DNA from 4 places in the Paenibacillus sp. YAE3 genome. Region 1 is predicted to be linked to each of the others. Evidence: predicted binding sites of a transcription regulator. Region 1 holds the regulator's gene; each other region holds the start of a gene.
The links. Region 1 encodes Rex, which represses fermentation and respiration genes when NADH is low (regulators of the CRP and FNR family bind a similar motif). Its sites were predicted from a motif close to TTGTGAAATATTTCACAA; they were not measured.

Region 1 (4,678 bases):
TTTTTTGCAAAACGCGCTGGACAGCTCCGGGTATCTCCCGTTTTCCGGGCGCATTCTCGACACGTTGGATTTTCTTAAAATATGCTTTCCGTCCCTGACTTCCTACCAATTGGGCCAGGTTACGTCGCATTTCGGCATCCAGCATGACCGGCCCCATCAGGCGGACAGCGATGCATTGGCGACGGCTTATGTATTTTTGAAATGCCTGTCAGAACTCAGGGATTTGCCTCTCATCACGCTGCAGCGGCTCACCGAACTGTTTGCCGACGAAGACAGCGATTTGGGATGGTTTTTTGACGGCCTGTGCCAGGAAAAGGAGCAGGAGCCGATTCAGGACCTGAACAGCCATACGTTTTACCGCCAGTTTGCGCTAGCCGTCGAAGACTGGACGGAAATGAAACCGCCGCGGGACGAAACGGACGACAACCCTCTCGCCGGGGTGGAGTTCAAGGAATATTTGGGCGAAATTCAGAAGCGTCTTAAGGCTATTATGCCCCAATACGAGGAGCGCGAACCGCAAACGATCATGTTCGATCAGGTGATGAACGCGCTGAACGAGGACAAGCATCTGTTGATCGAGGCGGGAACGGGCACCGGCAAATCGCTGGGATACCTTATTCCTTCCATTTACCAAAGCGTCAAGCAGCAGCAAAAGGTGATGATCAGCACGCACACGATCAACCTTCAGGAGCAGCTGCGGGAGCGCGACGTGCCTTTGTTGACGCAGGTTGTGCCGTTCCCTTTCAAGGCGGCGGTCTTTAAGGGAAGACAACATTATTTGTGTTTGAGAAAATTTGAACATAAAATAAACAGAAGAGACTTTTTTAATCCCAAGGAAGATACGATTACCGCTGCGCAGATGATCGTATGGCTTGCGCAAACCGAAAACGGCGACGACGAGGAGCTGAATCTCGGGGGAAGGGGCGGCGACTTCTGGGAAACGGTGAGCAGCGATTCGGATTCCTGCCTGGGCCGAGCCTGCCCGTGGTTCCGCAAATGTTATTATCACCGCGCGAAACATGAGGCGGGCATCGCCGACGTCGTCATTACGAACCACTCCAAGCTGTTCACGGACGTTAAAGCGGGTCATCAGCTGCTGCCGTCCTATGAGCGCCTCGTCATTGACGAAGCCCACCATTTGGAGGACGTTGCCGGCAAACATCTGGGGCTGCACATGAAATATTTCAGCGTCGTCCACACCCTTACGCGTCTGTACAAAGATGCGCGGAGCGGACAGCTTATCGCCCTCCGCCAACAACTGCAGTCGTCCGGGCAGGAGCGGGCCGGCGACTGGATCGCGGCGATCGACCGCATCAGCGAAGATTTGGTCGACGTCAAGGAAACTTGGGACAAGCTCAGCGAATCCCTGTTCGCCCTGATGCCGGAAAGGAATGACGCCGCGCCGGGAGAATCCGGGCAATATGTGCTGAGGCTCCAGCCGTCGAAATGGCCGCAGGAATGGGAAACATTGAAGGCGATGGAGAACCAGATCCATGTGAAAATGAGCGAAATCGTCCGCCGCGGCGAAAAAATGCTGGCCGAATACAAGGAAAACGAAGACGATTACAGCGCGGACAGCCTGATAACGGATCTTAGCGGCCTGTTCAAGGACCTGGCTGCCGAACGGGACGATCTGAGGACGTTCATGAATCTGGACGATGCCACCGTCGTTTATTGGATGGAGGCGAGCAGCCATTTCCGCAGCAAATCGCTTCAGCTGTATGCGGTTCCGGTGGACGTCAGCAAACAGCTCAAGGAGTTGTTTTTCGATAAAAAGAAAAGCGTTATATTAACGTCGGCTACTTTGTCGGTGGACAAGTCCTTCCAATACATGATCGATAATCTTGGTCTGCAGGAAGACCAGGAGAGCGGCAGGCTGGTATCCGTGCAGCTTCCTTCCCCGTTCAAATACCGCGACCAGGCATTGCTGGTCATTCCGCGGGATTTCCCGAGCGTAAAAGGAAGCGTCGGCGATCCGGTGTTCGTGGACACCCTCGTGCGGTCCCTGGCCGACGCGGCGATCGCAACCCATGGCCGAATGCTGGTGCTGTTCACCTCGTACCGGATGCTCCGGCAGGTGCATGAACCGCTGAAAAACGCCCTTGCGGGCAGCGATATCACCGTGCTCGGCCAAGGCGTGGACAGCGGCAGCCGCACCAAGCTCATTCGCCGGTTTCAAGACAGCAGCGCTTCGGTGCTGCTCGGTACGAGCAGCTTCTGGGAGGGAGTCGATATCCCCGGCGAAGCGTTGACCTGCCTGGCGATCGTAAGGCTTCCGTTCCAGCCGCCGAACCACCCGCTGAACGAAGCGAAAGCCGAACTGTTGCAGCGCCAGAAGAAAAATCCGTTCATGAAGCTTTCCGTGCCGCAGGCGGTCATCCGCTTTAAGCAGGGCTTCGGCCGCTTGGTTCGTACAGCGAATGACCGCGGAATCGTCATCGTTTACGATACGCGCGTAATCGAGTCTTACTACGGGAAATATTTTCTCTATTCCTTGCCGGGGCCAAAGATGGAGCATATGAATACGGAAAAAATGGTTCCCCGTATATCTGAATGGCTTCAAGAGGGTTAAAATGACCCTTTTCATAGGATCGAACGATAGAAATTAAGCTGTTAAATAGGGGGAACATGCATGAAATCGGAGAAAATTTCCGAAGCGGTCGTCCGCAGATTGCCTGTATATTTACGTTATTTGAATGATTTGCACAAGCGGGAGGTAGCGACGGTCTCCTCCCAGGAGCTTGGCCAGCGACTGGACCTGAACCCGGCGCAAATCCGCAAGGATCTTGCGTATTTCGGGGATTTCGGCCGGAAAGGGATCGGATACGACGTTTCGTACCTGATCGAAAAAATCCGCCACATCCTGAACCTGGATCAGCAGATCAACGCGGTGCTGGTGGGCGCCGGCAACCTGGGACAGGCGCTTTCCAACTACAACTTTTACCTGCGCGAAAACATTAAAATCGTGGCGGTCTTCGACGAAAATCCGAAAAAAATCGGCAAAAAAATCAATACGCTGACGGTGCAGCCGATGGAAGAGATCACGGATACGATCAAAAACCGGAATATCCGAATCGGCATCATTACGGTGCCCGCCGTCGAGGCCCAGAACGTGGCCGACCAGCTTATTGGCGCCGGGATCGAGGCGATCCTGAACTTCGCGCCGACCATTCTGAAGGCGCCGGCCAACATCCGGATCCATGCGGCGGATTTCACGACGGACCTGCTGAGCCTGGCTTATTATTTGAATAACGGAAAGGACGATTCAGCTGATGGCGGAGAACAAGACAAACCAATGGATCATTAAAAACGGCAGCTTTGCCGTGCCTGACAAAGACAAGCCCGTAATCCAGGGCTGCATGGTCATCGAAGGCGACCGCATTGCTTATATAGGGGAAGAAATGCCGGAGCTTGAAAACGATGTTCCCGTATTCGACGGCACGCATCTGTTTTTTATGCCCGGTCTGATCAATACGCACGGGCATGCGGCGATGTCGCTGCTGCGGGGGTACGGGGACGACCTGGCCCTGCAAATTTGGCTGCAGGAGAAAATGTGGCCGATGGAAGCCAAGTTTACCTCCTCCGACGTCTATTGGGGAACGGCGCTGTCGGTGCTGGAAATGCTCAAGGGCGGGACGACGACCTTCCTGGACATGTATGACCATATGGACCAGGTCGCCAAGGTGACAGAAGAGTCGGGAATCCGCGCGTCCCTGATGCGGGGCGTCATCGGGTTATGCTCCGAGGACATTCAGCGTCACAAGCTGAACGAGGCGATCCAGTTCGCACGCGATTGGAACGGCAAAGCGGACGGCCGGATCACGACGATGATTTCGCCGCACGCGCCGTATACATGTCCTCCGGATTTCATCGAGAAATTCGTGCAGGCCGCCTTTGACCTGGATTTGCCGATGCATACCCATATGTCCGAAACGATTGCCGAGGTCGAGCAAAACGTTCGGGATTACGGCTTGCGTCCGGTCGCCCATTTGGAGAAGCTCGGCGTATTTTCAAGACCGTCCCTGGTCGCCCATGCCGTTCACTTGACCGATGAAGAAATCGGCATTTTGGCGCGCAACAACGTGGCCGTGTCCCACAATCCGGGCAGCAACCTGAAGCTGGCGAGCGGCGTGGCCCGCGTGACGGATCTGCTCAAAGCGGGCGTAACGGTCTCGCTCGGCACCGACGGCGCGGCCAGCAACAACAATTTGGACATGTTCGAGGAAATGCGTCTTGCGGCGCTCATCCACAAAGGGGTGTCCGGCGACCCGACGGCGGTTCCGGCTTACGAAGCCTTGAAAATGGGAACGGTATACGGAGCGCAATCCCTTTTCCTGCAGGACGTCGGTACCCTTGCGCCGGGCATGAAAGCCGATTTTATCGCACTAAATACCGATCAAGCCCATTTTCTTCCGCATACCGATCTGATTTCCCACGCGATCTACTCGGCTAGCGGCAAAGACGTCGAACATGTGTGGGTGGACGGCAAGCAGATCGTGAAGCATGGCGCGTGCCTGACGATGGACGAAGAGCGCATCCGCCGGGAAGCCCAAGCCGCGTTCGAAGGTCTCTTGTCCCGGTAAGAACGGCCAAAGATAGGGGAACTTATGCTAAAGAACAAAAAGAAATGGATTTTTCTCGGCATCGTCGCGTTTCTGCTGATCGTGTTCGGGCTTTA
Region 2 (4,678 bases), on a different contig from region 1:
ATCCGGCGCGTCATGCCGTTAAGTCCAAGGAAGAACAGCGGCATGAAAGCCACGTTGAAGCCGACGATGATCAGCCAGAAGGCCGTTTTGGCCAGACGTTCGTTCAGGCGGAAGCCGAACATTTTAGGGAACCAGTAATGCATGCCGGCCAGTACCCCGAATACCGTACCTGGAATAAGCACATAGTGGAAGTGGGCCACCAGGAACATCGTATTGTGATACTGATAGTCGGCGCTTGCCATCGCAAGCATGACGCCGGTTACGCCGCCGATCGTAAAGATCGGGATAAAGCCCATCGCGTACAGCATCGGAGACGTGAACGAGATTTTGCCTTTGCGGAGCGTAAACAGCCAGTTGAAAATTTTGACCCCGGTCGGAACCGCGATCGCCATCGTCGTGATGGAGAAAAAGCCGTTGACCATGGCGCCTTGGCCCATCGTATAGAAGTGGTGCGCCCATACGAGAAAGGACAGGACCGAGATGGCGACCATGCTGACAACCATCGATTTGTAGCCGTACAAATTCTTTTTCGAGAACGTGGAAATAATATCGCTGAAAATACCGAAAGCAGGCAAGATAACGATATATACTTCAGGGTGTCCCCAAACCCAGAACAAGTTGGCCCAGAGCATATCCATACCGCCGTTGGCCATCGTAAAGAACTGGCTTCCGAACACGCGGTCGAACATCATCAGGGCAAGCGCTACGGTGAGCACAGGGAAAGCAAACAAAATAATGACGTTCGTAATGAGTACCGACCAGGTGAACATCGGCATACGCATCAGTTTCATGCCTGGAGCACGCATCTTCAGGATCGTCACGATAAAGTTGACGCCCGTCATCAGCGTACCGATACCGGATATTTGCAGCGCGAGCGAGTAGTAGTTATTGCCTACCGTCGGGCTGAATTCAAGGCTTGCGAGCGGGAAGTATGCGGACCAGCCGGCATCCGGCGATCCCCCGATCACAAACGAAATGTTAAACAGCATCGCTCCCATAAAGAACATCCAGAAGCTGACGGCGTTAAGTCTAGGGAAAGCGACGTCGCGGGCCCCGATTTGCAGCGGAACGACCACGTTCATCATCCCGATGACAAACGGCATCGCCATGAACAAAATCATGATAACCCCGTGCGTCGTAAATATCTCATTGTAGTGCTGGGCATCCAAAAATTTGGAGTCCGGCGTCGCGAGCTGCGCCCGCATCAACAGGGCGTCGACGCCGCCGCGGAACAGCATGATCAACGCCGACAAAATATACATAATGCCGATTTTTTTGTGGTCCACGGTGGTGAGCCACTCACGCCACAGATAGCCCCATTTTTTGAAATAGGTCAATCCGATCACGATGGCGAGCGATACGAGCACGATGCTGACATCGGCCGCGTAGATCATCGGCTCGCCGGTAACAAAAAATTCGTCCCATTTCATGCAGTTTGTTCTCCTTTCTCCATGATGTTAGTGACCGTGTTCCATGGAAGAATGATCGTTCATGTCTTTCATGTCACCCATGTCCTGCATATGATCCGCGGAATCCTTGCCGGATTCCTTGCTGTCTGTCGAATTGTCCCCGCCATGGCCGTGTTCGGACATATCCATAGGCGGAGGCGAGAATTTCAGGTGCGTGGAGCTGTAAGACTTGCGTCCGACGAAGTCCGTATGCAATACGGAGTTGAATTCCTGCTCGGTCAGTTTCGGAGCGGTTTGCTGCACCTCGTTGACCCATTTCGTGTAATCAGCAGGAGATTGGGCAAGTACCTCGAATTCCATTTGGGCGAAACCTTTACCGGAGAAGTTCGAGTTTTTACCCATGTACGAACCTTCATGTTCGGCGACGAGATTCAGCTTGGTGACCATGTCGCTCATCGCGTATTTCTGTCCGCCGAGCTGCGGAACCCAGAAGCTTGAAATCGGACCGTACGAGTAGAGACGGAACTCGACCGGACGGTGCGTAGGGATGTTGACGTAGTTTACCGTTTCGATGCCTTCCTCCGGATAGCTGAAGTGCCATTTCCAGTTGGAAGAGGAGGCGTAGATGACAAGCGGCTTTTGATCCTCATAGCCGGCCGGCACCTTTTCTACGGCATAAGTCGTACGTACGGTAACGACAGACAAAATGGCTACGATGATAATCGGAATGGCAGTCCAGATAAATTCGAGCCATTTGCTTCCTTCCATATGAGGCGGTTCATAATCGTCCGGCGTTTTGCTGGCCCGGTATTTGGTCAACATGAAAATGTACAGGATGTACACGACGATTAACACGAGCGCCATCATCAGAATAGAGAAGATAATTGTATTGGATTGTGTTTTCGCTACCGGCCCTTTCGGATCCAGGACCATCAGTTTCGTATCGCATCCGCTGAGCAGCATGACGACGGAAATAAAAATGAGTGAAAACAACCATCTTTTTTTCTTCACGGGAAACTCCTTTCTAGCATGCCTTAATCGCTGAGTGTTTGGATAATTCGCGAATCCTTATAGCCATAGCATAGTAACTTGTGAAAAAGAAAACAAATACAGTAGAATACATAATTGTAAATAAAATACAATTATTCTGTGATAATCTTCACATTCTTCACGAAAAAAGGCCAAAAAATCCGATTAAGCTTTGAAAAAGGCTAAATTCGGCGATTTTCATTTTTGTTCAAAATTGAACGGGCGGGGAACAGTTGTGCCAGTTCTGTCACAATTGAAAGGGTTTTAAGCCCGGGGTAAGTTTTTTTACCCGTGTCCGGCGGTCGCTGAAACCCGCTTGTACCGCGGCATCATGTGCTAAAATAGACATAAATTCGTTTGCCGTAACAAACATCACAATAAGGATTTTGCAATCCGGACCATAGGAGAGGAAACGCAATGGGAGAGAAACGGACGAACGCAAAAGGGATATTTTTTGACGTGGATGATACGCTTTACGATCATTTGCAGCCGCTGAGGGAGGCGCTTCGGCATGTGCTCGGCACCGGAGACGACTTTCCGTATGAAGCGGTATATCACCGATTCAGATATTACAGCGACAAGCTTTCCGCCAGCCATGGCGCGGTCAATGCCGCCGGAGCGGAACGGGATTTGCAGGAGATGAGGATCCAAAGGGCCAAACTGGCTTTGGCGGAATTCGGGATCGCGGTGACGGATGGGGAGGCGGCCCGGATTCAGGAACAATACCTGGAGCGCCAGTTCCGGATCCGCCCGTTTCCGGGGGCAACGGAGCTGATCGGCGAGTTGCAGGCGGCCGGTCATGTCGTCGGACTGATCACGAACGGACCGGCGGAGCACCAGATGGCCAAAATCAAGGCGCTGGCGCTGGATGCCGCCATCCCTTCTGGCCATATTTTCGTATCGGGGGCGGTCGGTTACGACAAACCGGATCCGCGCCTGTTTGCCCGCGTCAATGAACAAACGGGGACGGATCCTTCGCGCTGCTTCTACATCGGCGATTCGTGGCGAAACGACGTGATCGGGGCGCTGGATGCGGGCTGGACCGCGATCTGGTTCAACCACAGGCAGGTTGAGCCCGAAACGGAACATCAGCCGCAGTATACGGCAGGCAGTTACCGGGAGCTTGCCGGGCTGCTGCTGGCTTAAAGGATTCAGGGATGAACGAAAACAAAGCAGCCGCATTCCCGTTACGGGGTCGCGGCTGCTTTGTTTTCATTTACATCCTATAAACGATTTCTCGTATAAGTTCAGGCAGGTACCGACGCACCGGCATTAACGTTCCACAGTCGCATCATCAGGCGGCGATTGCGGCGGAACCTGTTTGCGTTTGTACATGAGCCTGGAGACGATGATGCCGATCGCGCCAAGTCCGATGAACAAAATGGCTCTGACCGCAACGGATACGTCCGGCAGGTCGGCGACGATGACTTTGACCAGCGTGAGGAACAGCAAGCCGATGCCGGCAAGCCGGACCATCCGGCGCTGAAGCAAGACGCCGCATACGATGACGGCGATGGCGTACACCGCCCACACCGCGGACAAAACCAAATGCCGCAGGTCTTTCGTCAGCCCGCCGGTCAGCACGTTGGTCGCCTCGGTCATAAAAATGATCGCAAGCCCGGCATCGATCCACATGAGAATATCCGGCCAGCGGTTGGACAACATCCGTTGCGGCATACGCCGCAGCGCGTACGACAGAACCGCAAGGGAGGCCAGCAGCACGAGCCAGGAAAGGGTTTCGGCGGAAAAGATGCGATGGATGGCCAAAAACAGCGTGCCCGCCGCGCCGTACAGCAATACGATGGCTGCCGTGATTTGCTGCATATAACTTTTCAGCACCATGCCTAGGACGATGCCCGCGGTTCCAATGACGATCGCGGAAGCCGGCGCATAATGCTGGTTCGAAATATCGAATGCCCACAGGAACCATGCGACGGTCGCGATGGAGACGAACACGGGGGAACGCTGTTCCTTCATGTATTTGCCCCATGCGGCCAGCGTGTAAACCAGCGCCCACACCAGCAGCATCAACGGCCGCCAATGAACGGAACCTTCCCACAGCGGGTACAAGGCATAAATCCATAATGCCATGACGCCGAATCCGGGGAATAACGACAACGTTTCGTCAAGCTTGCGGCGTCCGGGCCCGAAGAAGGCGTAAGCGAGCAATGCCGCATGCTGAATGAATACCGCTCCGATGAAAACGTGGCGGCTTTCATCGAAGTCGCCTGCCGCGTAAG
Region 3 (4,678 bases), on a different contig from region 1:
CATGACGTTCGGGAACAATCCGATGAAAAACGTCGCGATCGTCATGGCGATCACCGCCCCGGTCATGCCAAACGCCCAGCCGTCTTTTTTCTTGCCGGAAAACACGACCGCGAGCACGAACGCGATGGCCAAAGTCGCAAGCACGCCCACCAAGATGCCGCCATGAGCTTCAAAAATGCCGGTGTTGAAATACGTCAGCGTAAAGAACGCGACAACGAGTACCGCAAGCGGAACCATCAGGCTGCGGGCCATGCGGCGCGCGCGGGCCTGAAGGTCGCCCGTCACCCGCAGCGTCGCGAACAGCAGGCCGTGCACAAGGCAAAGCACCACCATCGTCAGGCCGCCGACCACGGAATAGAAGTTGACGATATCGCCGAAAAACGAAGCTTTCATTTCCATCGCCCGGTCGATCGGCAAGCCTTGAATCAAATCGGCGAACACGACGCCCAGCAGAAGCGGCGGCAGCAGGCTGCCGATCAGGATGACGATGTCCCATGTTTTTTTCCAGGAAGCCTTCTCCACCTTGCCCCGGTATTCAAAGGCGACCCCCCGCCCGATGAGCGCAAGCAGGAGCAGGACAAGCGGCGTATAAAATCCGCTGAACAGCGTGGCGTACCAGTTCGGAAATGCCGCGAACATCGCGCCTCCGGCCGTCAGCAGCCACACCTCGTTGGCATCCCAGAACGGGCCGATGGAATTGATCAGCACCCGGCGTTCGGTATCGGTTTTCGCCAAAATGCCCGTCGACATCCCGATGCCGAAATCAAAACCTTCGAGGAAAAAGAACCCCGTAAACAGCACCGCGACGAGCACGAACCACAGCTCATTAAGAGATAGCATGGCGGTATTCCTCCTTATCGAATGGATCGCTGGACGTTTCCGCCTGCGTTTCGGCGGCATACGGTCCCTTTTGGATAACGCGGATAAACAGGTAGGCCATCACGACGGCCAGTATGGCATAAATGGCTACGAAGGCGATCAACGAAAACAGCACTTGGCCCGCGGTTACGCTCGGGGACACGCCGTCGGCGGTCGTCATCAGTCCGAACACGGTCCATGGCTGGCGTCCGATTTCCGTCATGATCCAGCCCGACGTATTGGCGATGATCGGCAGCGAAATCGCAAAAACCATCAGGCGCATAAACCATTTGTTGCCGTTTTCCAATCTTTTGCGCGCCGCCAAGTATACCCCGTACATGCTGAGCAGAATGAGCAGCGTACCGCTCGCCACCATGATCCGGAAGCTCCAGAAGGTCGTGCGCACCGGAGGAATATAATCGCCCGGGCCGTATTGCTGCTCATATTGCGCTTGAAGCTCTTTCATGCCCTGCACTTCGCCCGAAAACTTGCTGTAAGACAAAAAGCTGAGCAGGTAAGGGATCTGGAACTCCCCGGTATTTCGCTGGTTTTCCGTATCGATGAACGCCGTCACCGTCCAAGGCGCCGGGTCGCCGCTGTTTTCCCACAGCGCTTCGGTTGCAGCCATTTTCATCGGTTGGGTTTTGACCAGATATTGGGCCTGCTGGTGACCGACAAGCGCCACGCCGATCGAGGAAACAAGCCCGATGACGGTGGCGATCACAAACGATTTTTTGAAGAACTGCACGTCTTGTTTCTTGAGCAGCTTATACGCGCTGACCCCGGCAATGAGGAATGCGCCCGTCATAAACGCGGCCAATATCGTATGCGGGAACTCCAGCAGCAGCTGGCCGTTCGTGATCAGCGCCAAAAAGTCGTTCATTTCGGCCCGGCCGTTGTTGATCGTAAAACCGACGGGACGCTGCATGAAAGAGTTCGCCGCCAAAATCCAAAACGCGGACAGGATCGTCCCGATGGCAACCAGCCAAATGCACAGCGCATGCACTTTTTTCGAAAGCCGTTCCCAGCCGAAAATCCAAAGTCCGATAAACGTCGATTCCATAAAAAAGGCAAGCAGCGCCTCTACCGCCAGCGGAGCGCCAAATACGTCGCCGACGAACCGGGAATACGCCGACCAGTTCATGCCGAACTGGAATTCCTGCAGAATGCCCGTCACGACGCCGATCGCGAAGTTGATCAGGAACAGCTTGCCCCAGAACTTCGCCATCCGTTTGTACTCTTCTTTGCCTTTGACGACGTACATCGTCTCCATGATGGCGATCGTAAACGCCAGGCCGATGGACACGGGCACGAAGAAAAAGTGAAAAATCGTCGTTGCCGCAAACTGAATCCGCGACAGCATAATTACGTCCATTGTTCTTCCCTCTTTCTCATAGTTTTCAAGTTAGAACCCTTGGGCGATGGATTCGAATACCCCATCCTTTTGTTTTCCTCGGCATTTTGCAAAAACCCGGCTTTCGCGCTTCCGGGCTGCAAAATCCCCTTCTTCCTGTATTCTGGCAGAGCATCGGGATTCTAAATGTGATAAATGTCACAATCTTAGGTCCAAAAGCCCACTTATGTGAATTATGTCACAAAATATTAAAAATTTTAGGCATCGCCCCAAACAAAAGGGACCGTCCCAAGCCGCACGCGGCCCGAAAGCAGTCCCTTAATGGTTCGGATTTCCTCTATATCTTCTCGCCCGGACGGCGGGCGTTTCGCGCAAATTCCTGCTAGTCTCTTGCTACGTAATACTTGTTCGTCATGTACCAGGCATCGCCTTTGTCCGTAGCCACTTTGCCCTTCTTCTTGTCCAAAAACACGATCTCGTTGCATTTGGAACAATACCATTTGGTCGTGTAGTACTGGGAATAGGTCGTGTAAGTCGTGCCGCATTTGCAGTCGACTTTGAAGTACACGCGGTTCTCTTCATACGCTTTGGACAGCTGATCGGTATTATCCGATTCCGTGGGGCGGTTGCCTACGGGCTTGATGACTTCGGCGTAGTTGGAGAAACGGTTATGCACTTTGAAATCCGCGACCAGCTCTGGATTAAGGCCGAAAAACTCCTTGCCAATAGCTGTAATGAATTTCGCATCGGTGCGATAGCACTCGATCCATTCCTGAATTTGCTTATTCGATAAAGGTACAGTTCCTTTAATGCCACTATTCAAGGTGTAGGTCATGATGGTCAGGTTCTCATTGTCTTCATAGAACATTAATTCAGAAACCTCCTTATGATTTCATCTATTAATGTACTACTTCTTTGTACCATAATCAAAGTGTGAAATATAGGCAGGAAAGTGCAAATTTTTTTCGCCGGAGCAAGAACGGGTAATTTTACCTATTCAGGTACTTAAGACGCAGGCAGCTCGCGGAAAGCCAGCTTCCAAGCCAGGAGATTCAGAACGAGCAGAAGCAGCATATATAAATACTCGCCGTAAGGTAAAAATGTAAAGCCAAAATGCGCACCCGCGAAGACGCCGAGCAGCACTAAAAGCCCAAAAATGACGAACCCGCTGCCGGATTGCGAGCCTTGAAACGGCTGCGAAAACGGCAGTCCCTTCTCCAGCGCCATAAAGCTGACGACCGCGTAAAGCAGCACCCCGAGCAGAATGACGATGAGTTCCGGAATAATCCTTGCGCCGAAAATAATCAGAAAGATGACGGCCTGCAAAATAAACACCGGAGCAAACAGCCGGACGATCATGGCTTTCAGCGCGCCTTTGTAGACGGGCGCGGTATCCGTCAGCGGCGCGGTTCGGTAGATCCAGGCCCCTTTATAGTTGCCCGAATATTTGAGCATCATGATGATGCTCGGGATCATCAGCGCGCAGAAGTACAGGAACAGGAACCCTTTGCCCGTCCTCATGGCGGCAAAACCGCCTTCCGAACGCAGCATGTTGAACATGAAAATGAACGGAAAGACGATCGAAAAGCCAAGCTGCGGATACACCTTGAGTTTAAAGTCCCGTTCCCGGCCCATCATGTCCCAGGAAAAGCGGAAAAAGAGCCTTTCGAGCTGCCCCCGGCAAAAGAGCTTGCCCAGACCTTCCTGCAGGCGGAAACCTCCCGACTTGCCCCGCCCGTGATGGCTGGCGAGCTTCTGCAAATTCCGTTCGAATGAAGGCATCAACAGCGAATACAACCCCCAGGCAGCCAATGTCCCGATGACCGAAAGGACGGAAAAGACGATAACCAGCGGCGACTTCCCTTCGCCAAGCAGCCATTCGAACGGGGAGGCGAACCAAGCCGGAAATATGAATATCTCCCACCATTGCGGCCTAAATGCGACCTTCAGATCGATGAAGTTAAACAATCTGGAGATAAACTGATAGCCCACCGTCATGACGATGGTCAGCCCGATCTGAACGTAATTGATGATGTCCTTCAGCTTCTCCCCGTCGAAAAAACGCAGTACAAGCCAGTAAAGCGCCGCCGTCAGCGCGACGATAAAAAAGTCCATCAGCACGATTTCCACAAGGAAAAGTAGAAAAAACAAGACGCCCTGCCTAAATAAACTGACCAAAAGCGGCACCACGGTCAACGATCCGGTCAACAGCAGCAGGTAAATCATCACGTGCAGCATCTTCGCCATACTGATCGTTCGGCGCTGCACCGGCTTGGAAAACAAAATGTTCCGGTCACGCACGTCCAGCATTACGGATGAAAAGTCAGAGATCATGGAAGTCGTGATCATGAACATTAGGATGCCGAACACCAGGCTCATCTGAAACATGTAATTCGTCTTCATAACGATAAACGGCACCAAGATGACACTGATAATGACGTAAAACCACAGCGACTTGATAAATTG
Region 4 (4,678 bases), on a different contig from region 1:
CCGCCAATCGTAAAGATCAGGATGATGCCAAAGCCAACGAACAAGCCGGCCAGCATCGAAGACACAAGGTATTTCCCCAAACTCCGGTTCAGCAGGTTTACCTTGCCGATCCCGGCGTTTTCAACGATTTGGATCGTGTTTTGCATGATGCTTCCGCCCCCCAACATAGACGTAACCGTCGATCACCGCGGTTTCGTACGTGGCGATGCAGCCGTCGTCCGGCTTTTGCACCTCGCCCGTCGTCAGCGAGATTTTCCAATCATGCAGCGGGCAAAATACGTACTCGCCCGACACGATTCCCTCGGCCAGCGGCCCGTTTTTGTGCGGGCACCGGTTGCCTACGGCGCGCACCTCGCCGTTTGACAGCCGGAATAATGCGATCGTTTCGTCCCGCACCTGGACCTCCTTGCCGATCAGCGGCTTCAGGTCCTCCAGCTTCATCACTTTCACCAGTTCCTTTGTAGCGCTCATGCGGTTCCCTCCCCGTTATGGTTTTTCCACCGTGTACATGCTGCGGCGTTCCTCGTTGTCGAGCGCGGCTTTCCAGGCTTCGCGGTACGTGCTTTTCGCCGCTTCGAAGCGACCGACCAAAATTTCGACCTCCGCTTCATCCGCCAGCATTTGGCGCACCCAATCCGCGCCCATCCGGTTCACCCAAGGGGCCGTGCGTTCGCCGTAGATGCCCGTTTCCCGGTAGAGCTGCACGTAAGCTTTGGCGAGCCTGATGACATCCTCTTCTGTTGCCACCGTCGTCAGGCTGTCGCATTCCCGGACCTCGGTGCCGCCGTTGCCGCCAAAATAAAGCTGATATCCGTTTTCCACGCACACCACGCCAAAATCTTTGGTGAGCACCTCAGCGCAGTTCCGCGGGCAGCCGGTGACGCCCATTTTCATTTTGTGCGGCGTGTCGACCATCTCGATCTCCTGCTCGAGCCGGATGCCGAGCCCCAGCGAATCCTGCGTGCCGAAGCGGCAAAATCTCGAGCCGACGCACGACTTCACGTTCCGCAGCGATTTCGAGTAGGCATACCCCGAACGCATCTCCAGCTCTTCCCACACTTTAGGGACATCCTCTTTTTTCACGCCGTACAGGCCGATGCGGCTGGCCCCCGTGATTTTCACCAGCGGCACCTCGTATTTTTTCGCCACTTCGCCGATGCGGATCAGATCCTCCGGCGTCGTCGTGCCTCCATACATCCGCGGAATGACGGAGAAGGTGCCGTCCTTCTGGATGTTGCCTTCCATCCGCTCGTTCACGTACCGGGAAGCCTTGTCGTCGGCATACGTCTCGGGACGCAGCATCCGCAGGTAGTAGTTCAACGCCGGACGGCATTTGGAGCAGCCTTCCTCATGCGCAAACCCAAGCACGATGCGCACTTCCCTTGGCGACTGCAGCCCTTTCTCCTTGATCGCGGCGACGACCTCGTCGCGGGACAACGTCGTGCAGCCGCACATGCCGGCCGCTTTTTGCGCCGAGGCATCGAATTTGTCGCCAAGCGTATGCGCGAGGATCGCTTCGACCATGCCGCGGCATTTGCCGCACGAGCCGCCGGCTTTCGTCAAGGATTTGACTTCATCGAAGGTCGTTAATCCATGTTCGAGGATCGCACCGACGATTCTTCCTTTCGTCACGCCGTTGCATCCGCAGATCGTCTCGTCCGCGCTGATCGCCGCCACGTCCAGTCCCCCGTCATCCCCGGCTTTGTGCAGCACCGATGCGCTCGTATATTCCTGAATGTCGCTTCCTTTTTTCAGCATGTTGAACAGCCGGTTGCCGTCCGAAACATCCCCATAGAGAACGACCCCGACGACCTTTCCGTCACGGACCAACACCTTTTTATAGGCTCCGGCAAATTCGTCCTGCACCACGATTGCCTTCGTATTTTCGTCTGCATGAATTTCACCGCCGCTGAACAGGTCGCAGCCCGCCACCTTCAACTGCGTGGACAGCACGCTGCCATGGTACCCTTCCGTCGGCCGGCCTGTCAGATGGTCTGCAAGCACGACGCCCTGCTCATACAGCGGCGCCACCAATCCATAAGCGATGCCGCGGTGTTCGGCGCATTCGCCGACCGCATATACGCAAGGGTCCGACGTCTGCATGACGTCATTAACCTGGATGCCCCGGCCCACCGCCAGCCCCGCTTCGCGCGCCAACGCGACGTTCGGCCGGATGCCGACGGCCATCACGACAAGATCGCATTCGACGCTGGTGCCGTCTTCGAATCGCAGTCCTTGTACCCGGCTGTCGCCGTAGATTTCCGTCGTTTTTTTCTCCATCAGGAACTTCATGCCCTGGGCTTCCAAGTCCCGCTGCAGCAGCTTCGCGGCTGCCGGGTCCAGCTGCATCTCCATCAAGTACGGCAGCAAATGCACGACATGCACGTCCATCCCTTGGTTCATCAGCCCGCGCGCCGCTTCCAGGCCCAACAGTCCGCCCCCGATAACGACCGCCTTTCTGTAGCGTTTGGCCGCTTCCAGCATCATTTTGGTGTCGTCAATCGTGCGGAAGCCGATCACGCCGTCGAGCGTATGCCCCGGTACCGGCAGAATAAACGCGCTTGACCCCGTCGCGATAATCAGCTCGTCATAAGGCACCACGCTTCCCCGATCCGTCGTGACTTGTTTTGCTTCCCGGTCGATCGCCACCACGCGCTCATTCGCCAGCAAATGTATGTCATTGGATTGATACCAATCCCAATCGTTGATCGTAATTTCCTCGAACGTCGTTTTGCCCTGCAGCACAGGGGACAACATGATGCGGTTGTAGTTCGGATAAGGTTCGTCTCCAATCATCGTCACATCATAGCGCTCGCGGTCGCGGCGAAGGATCTCCTCGATGCACCGTGCTCCCGCCATTCCGTTGCCAATCATCACCAATCTTTTTCGCATTGCCACGCCTCCTGTGCAACATTGTGAAATCTATTACATGTTAAGCGTAGCTGATTTTCAAGGATTTGGATGTATCAAAGATCACAGACATGGGAAAAGGTTCAAATTTGGGAAAAGAAAAATTTTGAGGAATTTTTAATATTGGGAGGCTGAGGCGGACCAGATTTTTCAAACGATCTACTCCCTATTCGCTAAAGAGCCAAATCGTTTATGATGAGATAAACTCAAACTTGGAAGCGGAGTGAAAAAGCATGGATGCGCAAGCGATCATTTCAAAACTCGTAGACGTTCTGAAGCAAGTCGACGGCGTGCAAGCCCTGGTATTGGGCAGTTCAAGAGCGAAGGGAACGCATCATCCCGGCTCCGATATCGATATCGGCATTTATTATGATCAAGACAAAGGGCTGGACCTTGCCCAACTGCGCCGCGCAGCCTCGGCTTTGGACGACGATCATCGAGACAACGTCATGACGGACATCGGCGGTTGGGGATCCTGGATCAATGGCGGCGGCTGGCTGCAGGTGAAGCAAATGCCGGTTGATTTTTTATACCGTGACCTCAGCAAAGTGTCCCAAGTCATTGAGCAGTGCCACGCCGGACATCTCACGATCGACTATCAGCCGGGGCATCCTCATGGATTCCTTAATGCGATTTATGCAGCTGAAGCAGCGTTGTGCAGGGTGTTATGGGATCCATCGGGACTTGTTGGTGAAATGAAGAGCAGAATGACCCCCTACCCGCATGCGCTTCAAAAGGCGATCATCGAAAAATTTCTGTGGGAAGCAAGTTTTTCGCTGGAGATCGGAAAAAAAGGCATCCCTAAAAAAGACTTATCTTATATCGCCGGATGCTGTTTCAGGGCCGTCTCCTGCTTGAATCAGGTTTTGTTTGCCCTGAACGAAACGTATTGGATGAACGAAAAAGGAGCTGCGGCCATCGCCGATTCTTTTTCCACGGTGCCAAGCCAATATTCCAAAAGAGTCAATAACATCATCACCCTGGTCACGGAAGATCAAACCGGTTTAGAGAAGGCATTGGAAACACTGCGTAATTTGATTCAGGAAACGGAGCATCTGGTAAAGATGAAAGGTGTGTATTGACGTAATCGGTTGAACGTTCATTCAACAAGAGCAAATCCCAAAAAATCTGGCGTATCCTTTTTCAAAGTCCGGTTTGTGCGGATCGCCCCGAGTAAGTTCGATCATATCACACAAACTATAAATCCGGTCATAACACCAGCTTCTGCCTGAATTCTTCGGGGTAATAACGCATATGCATAACAAAAAACGACAGTATCAACATATCCTGCCGCTTGGCGTTATGAACATCGGATCATGTCTGCATCAGTTCTTTGTTCCAGGTCACTGAAAACGCAGATCAAAGCATCCAGCCTGGTTCAACATTTATGGTAGCCTCGGATTATTCATGGACCTCATTTCATGATCATGCAGACATAGTTCCAAGATAAATAGTCGGCATGTGGTTCCGTTCAAAGTCACGAAAAAAAAGCACGCAAAAGATCCTTTTCAAGAACCATGCATGCTTCGCCCCCAACTTATTTCATTACTATAAATATACAAATAACCAATGCTATTGGTAATAATCAAGATCAAAATCTTCTTCTATTGCTTGGGAAATCGGGCCCCTTCGTATCGTCAATATATTCAACTGCGGATTCCATGGCACGGATGATTCGCTGAATAGATGCAAATTCGGGATCCTCGGGGCCTAAATCCTCCATGAACATCATTTGCAGGATTTGTCTATAAAATAATATCCTCTCGTT

Region 2: qoxA (cytochrome aa3 quinol oxidase subunit II) is a predicted target of Rex. The motif match lies at 2,557-2,574, and genes of this name have one in related genera.
Region 3: AC27KL_RS22390 (cytochrome ubiquinol oxidase subunit I) is a predicted target of Rex. The motif match lies at 2,439-2,456, and genes of this name have one in related genera.
Region 4: nirB (nitrite reductase large subunit NirB) is a predicted target of Rex. The motif match lies at 2,914-2,931, and genes of this name have one in related genera.

What each region holds. Positions count from the first base shown of each region.
Region 1 covers NZ_BAAIYF010000002.1:465,109-469,786, reverse strand. Annotated here, with positions in the region: gene dinG (ATP-dependent DNA helicase DinG) at 1-2,572, shown strand, start outside; gene AC27KL_RS04965 (redox-sensing transcriptional repressor Rex) at 2,633-3,307, shown strand; gene AC27KL_RS04960 (amidohydrolase) at 3,273-4,583, shown strand; gene AC27KL_RS04955 (cell wall elongation regulator TseB-like domain-containing protein) at 4,608-4,678, shown strand, end outside.
Region 2 covers NZ_BAAIYF010000006.1:277,665-282,342, reverse strand. Annotated here, with positions in the region: gene qoxB (cytochrome aa3 quinol oxidase subunit I) at 1-1,430, opposite strand, end outside; gene qoxA (cytochrome aa3 quinol oxidase subunit II) at 1,458-2,420, opposite strand; gene AC27KL_RS14050 (HAD family hydrolase) at 2,856-3,584, shown strand; gene AC27KL_RS14045 (DUF2339 domain-containing protein) at 3,711-4,678, opposite strand, start outside.
Region 3 covers NZ_BAAIYF010000013.1:47,757-52,434, forward strand. Annotated here, with positions in the region: gene cydB (cytochrome d ubiquinol oxidase subunit II) at 1-840, opposite strand, end outside; gene AC27KL_RS22390 (cytochrome ubiquinol oxidase subunit I) at 827-2,233, opposite strand; gene AC27KL_RS22395 (hypothetical protein) at 2,595-3,080, opposite strand; gene AC27KL_RS22400 (hypothetical protein) at 3,218-4,678, opposite strand, start outside.
Region 4 covers NZ_BAAIYF010000011.1:179,077-183,754, forward strand. Annotated here, with positions in the region: gene AC27KL_RS21035 (formate/nitrite transporter family protein) at 1-146, opposite strand, end outside; gene nirD (nitrite reductase small subunit NirD) at 121-471, opposite strand; gene nirB (nitrite reductase large subunit NirB) at 487-2,892, opposite strand; gene AC27KL_RS21050 (nucleotidyltransferase domain-containing protein) at 3,144-3,992, shown strand; gene AC27KL_RS21055 (hypothetical protein) at 4,502-4,678, opposite strand, start outside.